DNA from 3 places in the Protofrankia sp. BMG5.30 genome. Region 2 is predicted to be linked to each of the others. Evidence: riboswitches for the same ligand, from Rfam matches in the RefSeq annotation. Region 2 holds a riboswitch; each other region holds the start of a gene.
The links. A riboswitch is a leader RNA that binds a small molecule or an ion and turns the genes downstream of it on or off. The one in region 2 is predicted to bind cobalamin.
Positions count from the first base shown of each region.

Region 1: it holds a riboswitch for cobalamin, as region 2 does, so the genes downstream of both, BL254_RS15395 (ABC transporter substrate-binding protein) here and BL254_RS27980 (methylmalonyl Co-A mutase-associated GTPase MeaB) in region 2, are expected to answer to the same signal.
Region 3: it holds a riboswitch for cobalamin, as region 2 does, so the genes downstream of both, bluB (5,6-dimethylbenzimidazole synthase) here and BL254_RS27980 (methylmalonyl Co-A mutase-associated GTPase MeaB) in region 2, are expected to answer to the same signal.

Region 1 is NZ_MOME01000025.1:109,595-114,141, reverse strand. Features, by position in the region: gene BL254_RS15400 (iron ABC transporter permease) at 1-982, opposite strand, end outside; gene BL254_RS15395 (ABC transporter substrate-binding protein) at 1,045-2,226, opposite strand; cobalamin riboswitch at 2,417-2,623, opposite strand; gene BL254_RS15390 (helix-turn-helix transcriptional regulator) at 2,748-3,182, shown strand; partial or broken gene BL254_RS28445 (MFS transporter) at 3,386-3,562, opposite strand; gene BL254_RS15380 (superoxide dismutase) at 3,798-4,409, opposite strand.
Region 2 is NZ_MOME01000062.1:14,422-18,968, forward strand. Features, by position in the region: gene BL254_RS23140 (TetR/AcrR family transcriptional regulator) at 1-348, shown strand, start outside; gene idi (isopentenyl-diphosphate Delta-isomerase) at 457-1,131, opposite strand; gene BL254_RS23150 (enoyl-CoA hydratase/isomerase family protein) at 1,314-2,378, opposite strand; cobalamin riboswitch at 2,545-2,776, shown strand; partial or broken gene BL254_RS27980 (methylmalonyl Co-A mutase-associated GTPase MeaB) at 2,853-3,348, shown strand; partial or broken gene BL254_RS23160 (ribonucleotide-diphosphate reductase subunit beta) at 3,507-4,037, opposite strand; partial or broken gene BL254_RS23165 (enoyl-CoA hydratase-related protein) at 4,104-4,547, shown strand, end outside.
Region 3 is NZ_MOME01000004.1:86,592-91,138, reverse strand. Features, by position in the region: gene BL254_RS01125 (hypothetical protein) at 1-113, opposite strand, end outside; gene BL254_RS01120 (GNAT family N-acetyltransferase) at 604-1,104, opposite strand; gene BL254_RS26710 (hypothetical protein) at 1,212-1,361, shown strand; gene BL254_RS01115 (hypothetical protein) at 1,358-1,672, shown strand; cobalamin riboswitch at 1,856-2,084, shown strand; gene bluB (5,6-dimethylbenzimidazole synthase) at 2,146-2,781, shown strand; gene BL254_RS01105 (SRPBCC family protein) at 3,100-3,588, shown strand; gene BL254_RS01100 (hypothetical protein) at 3,794-4,246, shown strand; gene BL254_RS01095 (hypothetical protein) at 4,517-4,547, opposite strand, start outside.

The DNA of each region.
Region 1 (4,547 bases), on a different contig from region 2:
GGGCGATATGCGGGACGGCGATCCCCAGGAAGGCGACCGGCCCGCAGAACGCGGTCACGGTGCCGGCGAGCACCGAGGTGCCCATCAGCGTGACGGTGCGTACCCACCGTACCCGTACGCCTGCCGTGCGGGCGTAGTTCTCCCCGAGCAGCAGGGCGTTGAGCGGCTTCACCGAGGCCATGCCGGCGGCCAGCCCCAGGCCGATCGTCGGGGCGAACACCATCAGGTCGTCGGTGGAGGTGCCCGAGAAACTTCCCAGCGACCACGTCCAGTACTGGATGGCCCGCTGCGGGGAGGTCCAGGTCAGCAGCAGGCTGACCAGCGAGCTGACCGCGGCGCCGAGCACCACCCCGATGACGAGCAGGGTGACGACCGAACGGACCCAGCGGGCCAGGGTGAGGACGGCGACGAGGACCACCGCCGCGCCGGCCGCGCCGGCGACGATCACCCCGGCCCGTCCGGTGCCCGCCGCGCCCGCGGTGAACGTCGCCCCGGAGCCGCCGACACCGGCGACGACGAGAGCCACCCCGAGGCTCGCGCCCGCGCTGACCCCCAGCGAGTAGGGGTCGGCCAGCGGGTTGCGGAAGAGCGTCTGCATCTGCAGTCCCGCCGCGCCCAGCGCCGCGCCCGCGAGCGCCGCGGTGACGGCGCGGGGGAGCCGGACCTGGGCGATCACGACCGTCCAGCGCGGATCGTGCGGTTCGGCTCCCACCAGCACCCGCGCGGTCTCGCTCAGGGGGACCGCGACCGACCCCACGGCGACCGCGAGCACGAACATCACCAGGGTGGCGGTGGCAAGCCCGGCGAGCACGCCGGCCCGCCGTCGCCCGCGCCGCCCGGCGGTGCCCCCGTCCGCGTCTCTGTCCGGCGCGTCGCCGCCGGGCCGCGCGGACGGGGGAAGCGTCTGCCGGGGCAGGCCGAACGCCGGTGGGCCGAGCACGGGCGGCGCTGCCGTGGCCGCCGTCATTGTGGCCCCCGTCATTGTGGCCGTCGTTGTGGCCGCAGCCGTCGTTGCCGTGTCGTTCGTGCGGGTGGCTGCCGTGGTCATGCGGGCAGCTGCCGGTAGAAGGCGAAACGGTGCCCTGGCACGGCGTCCGGGTGCAGGATCGCGACGAGGTCGCCGAGAACCAGGTCGGGGCGGGTGACACCGCGTTCCCAGTAGTCGTTGCCGCCGCCGGGCCCGATGGCGAGGGTGTTCGACCACACCCGCCCGCCGCGGACGGCGGCGAGGGTGCCGTAGCGGGAGTCGGCCGCGACCGCCTCGCCGATCGTCGTCCACTCGCCGTCGGTGAGCCAGACCGGGGCGTCCCCGCCCCTGGCGTACACCGCCTCGAAGCTCAGCTCCAGGCTGCCGGTGTCCCGGCTGTCGGCCCACGGGTAGACGGCCCCGGCGTCCGCGAGGAGTTTGCCGACGTAGCTGCCGCCCGCGGGCATGTACCAGGTGCCCTGGTACATCGACCCGGGCAGGACCCGCACCGGCGGCCCGCCGGCGGCCCTTGCCCGGGCCGCGATCGCGGTGTAGTCCGTGGTGATCTGCTCGAAGACCTTCGCGGCCTTCTCCTCGTCGCCGGTGAGCGCGGCCATCACCTTGATCCATTCGGCCCGTCCCAGCGGATCACCCTCCAGCCATTCGGCGTTCGCCAGGACGGTGCCGCCGGCCCTGCGGATCGCCGGGTACTGCGGTGTGTCCGTGCCGCCCGTCATCAGCACGTCCGGCTGGGCGGTGACGACCTTCTCCACGTCGATCTGCCCGCCACCGGCGTACTCGACGACCTTCCCGTCGGCGATCCGCCCGCGGATCCCGGCGTCGACGACGCTCGCCGCGTTCGCCACCCCGGTCAGGACCTCGGCCCGGCCGAGGTCGGTCAGCAGCGGCAGATGGGTGGTGGACGCCGAGTACAGGCTGCGGATCGGCACCTCGACCCGCGGCGCGTCCGCCAGCGCACCGGTGAGCGCCGGTGCCGGCGCACCGCACCGCACGAGTACGTAGGACTCCGGTTTCCCGCCCGGGTACGGCTGGTTGACCGTCAGGATCTCGTAACTTCCGTGGTAGGTGATCGTCACGTTTCTGGCGTGGGTGAACGTGGACTTGACCGGGAAGTAGTCGACGTCCGGGCTGAACCGGCTGATGCAGCCCCGGTCGTCGGCTGCCACGCTCCCTGCCGAGCGGGCGCCGTCGCCGCATCCGGCCAGGAAAGCGACCAGGGCCGCGATGCCGAGCAGCACGGCCGGCTGCCACCGGCGATCCGGCTGTCGCTGGCGATCAGGCTGCCACCGGCGATGTCGGCGCCGCGCCCGCGGTCCGCCGGGAATGCTGGCGGCACAGCTTCTGGCGGTACTACAGATTCTGACAGTACGCATGACGGCACGTGCGGGCACCACGTACACCGACCGCCTCTCCAGCACCTCGTGGAATGGGTCTTTCCGGTGCCGTGGCCGGTCTCCTGGCTGACGGGTCCGCGCCTTCGGCCGGCCTTCCCAGGCATGTGAYGCCCAGTGACCTCCGCTGCGCCGCGGACAGGGCCGAAGACTTCCCGATCACAGTGGCGAGGGCCGCGCCGGTACTCCACCGGCTTCCCGAACGCCACGGCCGGATCAGGCTACCCATCCAGAGCAAACACCTGCAAGAATTGACATCTGAGCAGATGACCAGCCATTGAACGGATGACCAGCCAGGTGGCAGGTCAGGTGGCAGGGCCGCGCGGGGCGAGGCGTGGGTGGCGGCCGTCGATGGGAGTATGAGATCCATGCACCGCATCGCGCCGGGCCGGTCGGCCAAGGTGATCGACGGCGACCGGGCCTGCGATGCCGCGGGCGCGGTGGCGGACCGGGCCCGCATCCAGCACTGGGCGGCACGGTTCGCGATCCTCGCGGACCCGGGACGCCTCGCGATCCTGCTCGCGGTCCGTCACGCCGGCCCGATCTCCGTCTCCGACCTGGCGGCCGGAGTGGGCATGAACGACACAGCGGTCTCGCAGGCGTTACGTATTCTCCGCTACCACGCCGTCGTCTCCCCGCACCGGGACGGACGTGTCATCCGCTACACCCTCAGTGACAGCAGCATTGTCGATCTGCTGGACGGCGTCCATCCCGCCCCCGCTCTCGCGCACAACGGCATCGCGCACCCGGACGGCTTCGACGAGGAAGCGCATCCGTCGGCGCCGGTGCCCCCGACGGGCTGAGCGCCTGCCTCTCGGGGTGACAGGCCCGTCGCGATCAGGGCTGCGAAAGCTCCTGATGCGTTTGCCCGCGGACTGATCGCCAGGGCCCGGTCCGCCGGATGCGGAGACCCTGCCAGCAGCCCGGCCACCGCCGGCCAGACGACACCGAGCATGTCGGCCAGCGGGACCGAGGCCAGCAGCGCGGCGTTCGCGAGATCGCAGCCGACCATCAGCCGCCGGCGGTCGACCCGGTCGGCGAGGGCGCCGGCGACCAGCCCGAACAGCAGGTAGGGCAGTGCCTCCACGGCGGTGAGCGCCGCCGTCCACGCCGCGGATCCGCTGGTCTGGAAGACGAGTATCGGCAGCAGGACGGCCGGCACCGCGCTGCCGGACAGCGACACCGTGCGCGCGCACCAGAACCGCACGAAGGCCGCGTCGCGGTACAGCGACGCGGCCTGACGGTGGTGCGTTTTTCGCGGCCCTGGCCGCCTCGTCAGCCCCCAGGTTGCGCGGCCTCATCGGTACCGGTGGCGGCAGGCGCCYGGCGGTACCGATGAGGCGGCCCGTGCGGTGGCCCGCGGCCCGGGACGCTGCCGGCCGGCAGCGGTGGTCACCAGCCGGCCGGCCACGGCCGGGTCAGCCCTGGCGGGACTGCCGGGCCGCGGTGTAGCGGGCCGCGACGTCGGCCCAGTTGACGATGTTCCACAGGGCGGTGACGTAGTCGGCCTTGACGTTCTTGTACTGGAGGTAGAAGGCGTGCTCCCAGGCGTCGAAGACCAGCAGCGGGGTGCTGCCGATGCCGACGTTGCCCTGGTGGTCGTAGACCTGCTCGATCAGGAGCCGGTCGGCGACGGGCTCGTAGGACAGCACACCCCAGCCGGAGCCCTGGATCGTGCTGGTGGCGGCGGTGAGCTGGGCCTTGAACGCGTCGAACGAGCCGAAGTCGTTGGCGACGGCGTCGGCGAGGGCGCCGTCGGGCTTGTCGCCGCCGTCGGGGGAGAGGTTCTGCCAGTAGAGCGAGTGCAGGACGTGACCGGAGACGTTGAACGCGAGCGTCTTCTCCAGGCCGACGATGGCGGCGAAGTCGCCCTTGTCACGGGCTTCGGCGAGCTTGTCGAGGGTGGTGTTGGCGCCGGCGACGTAGGCGGCGTGGTGCTTGTCGTGGTGCAGTTCCAGGATCTCGCCGCTGATCGACGGCTCGAGAGCGGCGTAGTCGTAGGGCAGGTCGGGCAGTGCGTAGGTCGCCACGGGTGTGGAGTCCTCTCATCACGGTGAGATATGGGATATGTGCGGGACAGAACGCTGTGGATCCGCTCCTGGTCCTTGGGGCCTGACGCTACGCGGTACCCGGCGCTCCACGGGCGCCTGGCTGGCCGGGATGCGTGC
Region 2 (4,547 bases):
AAGCGTTCCCGCGCCGCCCAGGTCGAGACCGTGCTGGTCGGCATCATCGATCTGATCGTCCGTAACCGGTCCCTCTACGCCGTGCTACAGGGCGACCTTGCGGTCGCGCACGTCCTGAGCGAACACGGGGCGTTTCCCGAACTGAGCAACCGGATCATGGCGCTGCTCGTGGGGCCTGATCCCGACCCCGGCACCATCGTGGCCGCGAGCATTCTGCTCTCCGGGCTGGGCGAAGCCGGGTTCGGCCCGCGGGTCGCCGACATCGGCGACGAGGAGCTGCGTGGCCACATGCTCGGCTGCGCCCGGCGTCTGCTCCGCCACCGTCGGCCGTCGGCCGCCACCCCCTGAGGCTGCCCAGTGCCCGGCGCCCGGTGCCGCCGGTGGGGGAGCCTGGCACGGAGGTGGCGGGCGGACGGGCGGAGCGGCTTCCGCGGTGGCGCGGAATTCCTTCCCGGCTTATTCCCGGTGGTTTCTGGAATTCTGTCGGGCGGCCGGAGGCAGCGCCTCGTCCGGTGCCACCGGCCAGTGCCGGGGCGAGGGCCCGAGCGGGCGCAGTCGTGCCATTTGCAGGCGGCACCACGGTGATATCTCCAGAGAACCGTTCAGAACGTCCTCGGAGAATGTCGACCATGGCGTCCAGTATGCTTCGGCGACCTCTTCCGGGTTGATCCGGAAATCGTCCGACGCCTGTGCGAAGAACACCGGGCAGATTTCGTTCTCCACGGTGCCGTCGGTCATCACGCAGCGGTAGCGGAACGTCGGTAGGGCCAGGTCGATGCGCTGGACGCGCAGGTTCAGCTCTTCGGCCAGCCGTCGTGAGACGGCCGTCCGGAAATCCTCACCAGGGGCCGGATGGCCGCAGCAGGTGTTGGTCAGAACCCCTGGCCACGTTCGTTTCGCATGAGCGCGCCGGGTGACGAGTATGCGGTCGGCGGCATCGAAGACATAGCAGGAGAACGCCAGGTGCAACGGTGTTCGGGGGCCATGAACGGTGGCTTTCGGGGTGACTCCGACCGCTTCCCCGGACGGGCTGAGAAGAACGACGAGTTCCGCCGCCGCGCCGGCCGTCCCGTCCGATCCGGGGGAATCCGGCGACGATGACGCCCGGGCATACGGTCGAGAATGGCTCATGGAAACAAGGGTAACAGTGCCCGCCGGCCGCCGTTCGCGTCGGAGCGGATTTCCTGAATCGGAGAGCCATTGCCCTGTGGCAATCGGTGCCCCGGCGTCATGCCGGGGCACCGGCCGGTGGGGACGCCGTGCGCGCCGACGCCGTGCGTGCCGGCAGCAGTGCCGTCCTACGCAGTGTCGTCCTACGCCGTCACACCATGGACGGGAGCGGCGGCGAGTCCGAGTTCGCCGGCGCCCAGGGGTGCGAAGAAGCTGGCGACCAGGTCGTCGCTGACCTCGGCCAGGGCCGCCGGTGACCAGCGGGGGTTGCGGTCCTTGTCGACGACCTGGGCCCGGATGCCCTCGGCGAGGTCGTGCGAGTGCAGGCAGGCGCTGGAGATCCGGTACTCCTGGTCGAGCACCGCCTCCAGGCTGGGCAGTTCGGCGGCCGACCGGAGCGCGCYCAGGGTGACCTTGAGCGCGGTGGGCGATCTTTTTGCGATCTCCTTCGCCGCGGCCGCGGCCGGCCCGCCGTGGTCGTTCAGCCGGTCCAGGATCTCCTCGACGGTCCGCGCCGCGTAGCAGTGGTCGATCCAGCCCGCCTGCGTGGCCAGCGCGCTGGCCGGGGGCGGCTCGGCGAAGGAGCGGACCACATCGACCGGATCGCTGTCGTCACCGTTGCCCAGCGCGTCGACCAGCGCGCCGAGCCGGTCGCTGGGCACGTAGTGATCGGCCAGCCCGTGGTGGATGGCGTCGGCGCCGGATATCCGCGCGGTGGTGAGCGCGATGTGGGTGCCCGACTGGCCGGGCATCCGGGACAGCAGATAGGTTCCGCCGACGTCGGGCACGAGGCCGATGGCGACCTCGGGCATGGCAACCAGGGAACGTTCGGTGACCACCCGTACGCTGCCGTGCGAGGAGACACCGACGCCCCCGCCCATGACCAGTCCGTCCATCAGCGCGACATACGGTTTCGGGTAGTGGCTGATGCGGGCGTTGAGCCGGTACTCGTCGACCCAGAAATCCAGGGCGGCGGTGCCGCCGGAGCTGACGTCGTCGTAGATGGACCGGATGTCACCGCCGGCGCACAGCCCCCGCTCGCCAGCACCGTCGATCAGCACCGCCCGGATGCGCTCGTCGTGCTCCCAGACGGTCAGGGCGTCGGCGATGCGGCGCAGCATGTCGTGGCTGAGCGCGTTGATGGCCTTCGGCCGGTTGAGCGTGATCCGGCCCAGCCGGCCCTGGACGGTGAACAGTATGTCGGCCATCGCCTTCCCTCCGGTGCCCGGCGGGACACGGCGGCCCGCACGGTAGGACGTCCAACAATGTCGGCTGATACCGCGCGGTCTCAAGCGATACCCCGCAGCCCGCGGCTTACCGGCGGGCACGCACCGTGGGCCGGGAGTTGCGAGCGTGTGCCGGCCTGCCGGTCCTATAGTCGGTTCCGGAGCTGGTTCCGCCCGGTCAGCCAGATCGGGTGTCGTAAGAGGGAACCCGGTGTGAGTCCGGGACTGCCCCGCAGCGGTGAGTGGGAACGACCGCCGTCATCAGCACTGGGTTCCAGACAGAACCTGGGAAGCGACGGCCAGTAGAATGGCCAGTAGACAGGCCACCTTGGTGTCCGTGCCCACAAGTCCGAAGACCTGCCAGCTCGCCGCGCGTCCGGCGACGTGCGGTGGTCCAGGGCTTCGAGGGAGAGCCGGGGGACGCGGCCACGGATTCCCGTGCTGTGACGCTCTCCGCCGTCCTCGACCTGCACCGGCGGCAGCATCCTGGGGGACCGGACGCGGATGGCCCGGCTCGGAATCGACCCGGCCGCGTTCGTGCGCCCCTCGCCGACGTCGGGGACCCTCGGCGGTGTCGCCCGGGCGACCCGGGAGTCCATCGTGGTGATGGAGGCCGCCGGTTACGACGTCGTCCTGGTCGAGACGGTCGGCGTCGGACAGTCGGAGGTGACCGTCGCCGGGATGGTCGACACCTTTCTGCTGCTGTGCCTGGCGCGTACCGGCGACCAGTTACAGGGCATCAAGAAGGGGGTGCTCGAACTCGCCGACATCGTCGCGGTCAACAAGGCCGACGGCCCCTACGAGCAGGATGCGCGCGTCGCCGCGAAGGAGCTGGCTGGCGCCCTGCGGCTCCTGCAGACCGCTGACGGCGGCTGGACCACACCGGTGCTGACCTTGCAGCGCCATGACCGGCGCGGGCCTGGAGGAGGTCTGGCGGACCGTCGAACGCCACGGAGACGCTGGCCGCCGACCGGATCCTGGCGGCCTTCCTCGGGGAGCCGCCCGGGACAGCCTCCGACGGAGCCCGTTGACGACGACACCGCGGCCCGACCATGGCCCGGCCACCGCCGCCGGGTACTTCTCCTGCCGGTGGGCCGATCGGTGGACCGGTCAGAAGTCCTCGTCGAAGGCGACGATCCCGGTCACGCCCATCTGGTAGGACGAGACGCGCCGCTCGAAGAAGTTCGACAGTTCCTGGACGTCTTGGAGTTCCAGGAAGGAGAACGGGTTGGCTGATCCGAACATCGGCGCGAACCCGAGCTCGGCCAGCCGCCGGTCCGCGACGTACTCAAGATACGAGCGCATGTCCGGCACGGTCATCCCGGCGACGCCACCGGCGAGGAGGTCCCGCGCGAACGCCGTCTCGGCGGCCACCGCCTCGGCCAGCATCGCGCGGACGCCGGCTTCGAACTCGTCGCCAACGAGGTCCAGTTCCTCCGCGCGCACCGTGCGTACGACGTCGAACGCGAACTCCATGTGCATCGACTCGTCACGAAACACCCAGTTCGTCCCGGACGCCAGCCCGCTGAGCAGGCCCCGGGATCTCAGGAAGTACACGTAGGCGAAGGKGCCGTAGAAGAACAGCCCCTCGATGCAGGCGGCGAAACAGATGAGGTTCAGCAGGAAGGCCCGCCGGTCGCTCGACCGGGAGTCGGGATGATCACTTTGAACCGACCGAAGGCGCTGAACGCGCTGAGCCTTCAGGTCATGCGGGAGCTGACCGCGGCGGCTGCGGACCTCGACCAGGACCGTTCGATCGGCGCTGTCGTGATCACCGGCTCGTCGAGGGCGTTCGCCGCGGGCGCCGACATCAAGGAGATGCAGCCCCAGTCGTTCAGCGAGGTCTACGCCAGCGACTGGTTCGCAGGCTGGGACGGGCTGGCCCGGGTCCGCACCCCCTGATCGCCGCGGTCGCGGGCTACGCGCTGGGCGGCGGCTGCGAACTGGCGATGATGTGCGACATCCTGCTGGCCGCCGACACCGCGAAGTTCGGCCAGCCCGAGATCACTCTTGGTGTGCTGCCGGGGATGGGTGGCTCCCAGCGGCTGACCAGGGCTGTGGGCAAGGCCAAGGCGATGGAACTGTGTCTGACCGGCCGGACGATGGACGCCATCGAGGCCGAGTCGGCCGGCCTCGTCTCGCGGATCGTGC
Region 3 (4,547 bases), on a different contig from region 2:
CGTCCTGCGGCAAGGTCCTCGCGTGCTTCGTCGATCGCCTGCTGGGTAGCGGAGTCGGGTTTGTCCGCCCATTCGTACGGCTCGGGGTATGGCCAAGCGTTGGGTTGCGTCACTTCCCACCTCCCCTGGGTCAGCCWAGGCCCTTCGATGGTCACATCGAAGGGCCTTCAAAGCATGCCCACACATGCGAGCACTGACAAGAACATCGGAGCGTGAGTTAAGACCGTCTTCATCACCGGACCGGCGGATCCAGAGTCGCGTCGGGCGGCCTACCCCCACCCGGGCCCTTCTCACGCCCGCGTGGCCTTCAGGCGGCCAACCTACTCCGCGCGGTCAGGCCGTGGAGACGGCCCACGGGACGGTTCGGAGATCGTTTGGTGCACTTTTAGGCCCCGCGGCGCACTTCCGGCTGACCGGCCGGGGTGGCCCCGCAACATCTGGCTCAGGTCAGTCGAGCTACCCGCCAGCGTCCGATGRGACGCCCCGCGGGCGCCCGGCGGACGTCCGCCCTGCTCGCTGACGTGGGCATGYGGGTGACGCCGACGCACTCTCTGGCGGAAGTCCGTGCCGCCGGGAGCGGTAGGCGGCGATCTGGAGCCGGATTCAGCGGCTGATCTGCGCCGCGGCGGCGCTCATCCGTTTCAGGAGACGGTTGGTGGCGGGCACCTGGGTGAACCCGTACTTGATGCAGAAGGAGACCGCCTGTTCGTCGATCGCGTCGACCACGATGAACCGCGCGGCGACCGTCCTGGTTGCCTCGACGACCCGGCCGACGGCGTCGGCAAGCAGGAGGCCGCCGAGCCCCTGGCCCTGAAGCGTCTTGTCCAGCGCCAGCTTCGCCAACAGGACTGCCGGGATCTGCACGGGGTTTCCACGGCCTAACGACCTCGGCAGGTCGTCACGCATCAGGAGATGGGCCGCGATCGTGTAGTAGGCGACCACCCGCCCATCGGCGGACCAGACAAAGGTCCGCCCAGTTCTACGCGACTCGGTGGTGAGAGCATGACGACGGAGCCACTCGTCGAGCTCGGGCTGACCGCTGTCGAAGTGATCCGCTCCGTGGAGCTCATCCAGTGCCTCGCTGACGAATCTGCTCGCGGTCACCGTCGCTCGATGACGGAATCAAGCCGTGYGGCGGCGCGGGTCAGRGCGTCGTTGGGCTCCGCGKGAGCGTCCAGGGAAGCAAGCAGTTCGAGGATCAGGGGTGGCGCGTGGATCGGGCCAAGCGTTACTACAAGATGTTCTGCCCCTGCGACAAGAAGCACATGAAGGTCGTTCACCCGACCCCGTCGGACCCGGACTACCGACGGAACCTCATCGGTCAGCTCAAGAGGGCGACGTGCTGGGAGTGGTCGAAGTGAGAGTGCTGATCGCTCAGCGTGCGGTGTACCGCGGGCCCCTGGACGGGTTCGAGGCCCGGGTGGATCGGCTGATGGACGCTCTCCTGGATCTGCACGGGATCATTGATCCGGACATCGCCGCGAGCCTCACCGAGGGCTGGGTGGACGTCACAATGGTGGTCGAGGTGGACCGGTTCGACGACGAGGCGATCCACGAGGCGATCCGCTGGAGTCGATCGTCCCTACGTGCGGTGATTCACGCTATTGGCGACCGGATTCCGGGGTGGGATGACGGTCAGGTGTGCGAGGCCAAGGTGCTCACGGACGCCTGATCCCCCCGAAGCATGGGGGCCGATGGCTGCTTGCTCACGTTCTTCACCAAGCCTTCGGCCGGGGCCGTCCCGTGGGATGATCGTGGTGGCATTGTTCGCGAGGTGCCCCAGGTTGCCTGGGGTCTCGGGCGCATRACCGGATGACCGGTCGGGTGCGCTCGGGGCGGCCAGGCGGCCGGGGAGAATCGGGAAGCCGGTGTGAGTCCGGCACGGGCCCGCCGCGGTGATCGGGGAGCCGCCGCCCACGCGCACGGGCCACGTCCGACGGATCGGGTGCTGACGGACTGGATGGTGGTCGTCCAGGTGCCGCCCGCGCGATCGAGGTCCGCTGGACGCGGCCCGGGAGCAGCCACTGGACCGCGCGGTCCGGGAAGGCGGGCGGTCAGGTGCTGATCCGAGAGTCCGAAGACCGGCCTCGCATCCGTGCCATCCGTCGACGGGCGGGTGGCGGACAGCGGGAGCCTGCCATGCCAGTGGACCTGTACGGCGTGATCCATCAGCGGCGTGACGTCCGCGCCCAGTTCACCGGGGCACCGATCCCGGACGGCGTCCTCGAGCGGGTGCTCGCCGCGGCGCATGCCGCCCCCAGCGTCGGGCTGAGTCAGCCGTGGGACTTCATCGTGATCGAAAACCAGCGCACCCGGCGCGCTTTCTACGAGCATGTCAGACGGGAACGCGCGGTCTTCGCCGCGACTCTGACGGGTGAGCGGGCCGCCCGGTTCGCCCAGATCAAGATCGACGGTGTCCTGGAGTCCACGCTTTCCATCGTGGTGACCTATGACGAGAAGCGCGGCGGGCCCGCCGTCCTGGGACGGCATGCTATTGCGGACGCGGGGGTGTACTCGGTATGTCTGGCGATCCAGAATCTGTGGCTGGCGGCCACCGCCGAGGGCCTCGGGTGCGGCTGGGTGTCGTTCTTCCGTGAACAGGCCGTCCAGGACATGCTGGRTATTCCCGACGGTATCCGGCCGGTYGCGTGGCTGTGCCTCGGCCCGGTCACGCATCACGAGCAGGCCCCCGACCTGGAAAGACATGGCTGGGCCCGCCGCCGGCCGCTGGAGCGCGCACTCCATCGTGAGACGTGGCAGTCCGCCATTGATCATCTGTAGTGGGCGGGAAAAAGCCGTCCGTGTACACATGGGGGATACACATGGGGCGGGATGCGTCTGGCTGAGGGCAGGGCGCGGCCGACCGCGAACGAGGCCACGGCTCGGCCCCGCGTGGCCGTGTCGACAGCCACATCCGCGCCCACACTCATGTTCTTGATGAGTTCGCGTTCTTGGTGAAAGGTAAGAGGCTGTGGTGGACGTCCGTCGGATATGGGAGCAGCCGGCCATCGTTTCCGGGGTCGCTGCGGTGGTACGAACCAGGTGGCCTGGCCAGGTCGACCGGTCTGACCGGCGCGAACGGKCCGGGCGGCGGGCGTCGTGAGCGGCCGGCGTCGGGTGTACGTGGTGACCCAGCTCTCCCCGGCCGCGCCGTCAGCGGTGTTCGAGCTCCTGGCGGACGGCGCGGGCTGGTCGCGGTGGGCGGCTCCGCTCATATCGCGATCGTGGTGGGAACGGGAGGGCACACCCCCGCCGGGCGGTGTGGGAGCGGTGCGTCGGGTTGGCCGGCCACCCCTGATCTCCCGTGAAGAGATCGTTGAGTATCTTCCGGCTCGTCGGCACGCCTACCGGGTTCGTTCGGGTCTGCTGCCGATACGCGACTATCTGGCGACGGTGGATCTGGCGCCGGTGGACGGCGGTACCGAGATCGTCTGGCAGGGCAGCTTCGTCCCGCTCGTGCCGGGGACGGGAGCGCTTCTCGCCGGTGTCCTGAAGTTCTTCACCGCCAGGCTTGCTCGCCGCCTCGCCAGGGCCGCGGCCGCGGGCCCGCAACCGGGTCCGGCAGCCACGCCGCCGGCCACGGCCTGAGCCGTCCAGCGGCCTGGCGGAAGCCTGGCGGAAGGAAGGCCTCCACGGGCCCGCGGTCTGTCCGGGCCCGGCGCCGGGCCGATGGGCGTCAGTGGGTGCTCGCCGGTGACGGCAAGAATGATCATTTGTGGGGGTGGCGTGCTGGCCGGGGTGGTTCAGCCGGCCGGGATGCCCCCTGGGGGCGTCAGGTGGCGTACCGGTGTCGATGCTGCCAGACCGGGTACGGCCGTCTGAACGGGCCGTTGACGCGGCCAGCCCCGTGCACCGGTTCGTCCTCGAGAATGCTCTGGAGGAGATCATGTCCGTGAGACTGAGCCGCCGTTCCTACGAGCATGCCAGAAAACTGATCGAAAACGGTGCCGTGGTACTCGACGAACGAGACGACTGGAGCGTGCACCAGCCCTCGACGCGGCAGGAGAACGAGTTCATTTCCGAACATGGCTTCAACGAGTATCAGAAATGGTATCTGGGAATCTCCGAGGACGACGACGAGGACGACAGGAAACGGTACAGGTTCCCGTACGGGGACTTCAGCAGAGTGCACCTTTGTGGCGTTCTCACGGCCGAGTCACGGGCCGGCCGGTACAAGTACTTCGACATTGAATGGGCGGTGGCCCATCTGCACGGGATGCTGGACGCGCTGATGAGCACGAAATAGCATCCGGGTACGGAACACGGTTCGGGTGCGAAGTGAGGTCCGGGCCGCCCGGGGTAATGCTGGCGGGTGCCCGATGGCCGTCCGGCGATCGCGACGGTACGGGCGGTGGCGGGTCACCGGCCGTACCGGGAGTCGGCGTTGCACAACCATCGGGCTGGCCGGAATCGGGCTGGTGGGCCGGTGAGCCTGAAAAGCCGGATCTGGTCCGTTTCCGCCGGCCTGTTCACTGCTGCCGGCAGGGGCCCGTCGCTTTGTCCGCTGCTTCTTTGCCTACTGCTTCCGGAAGGTCAGTATCGTGCCG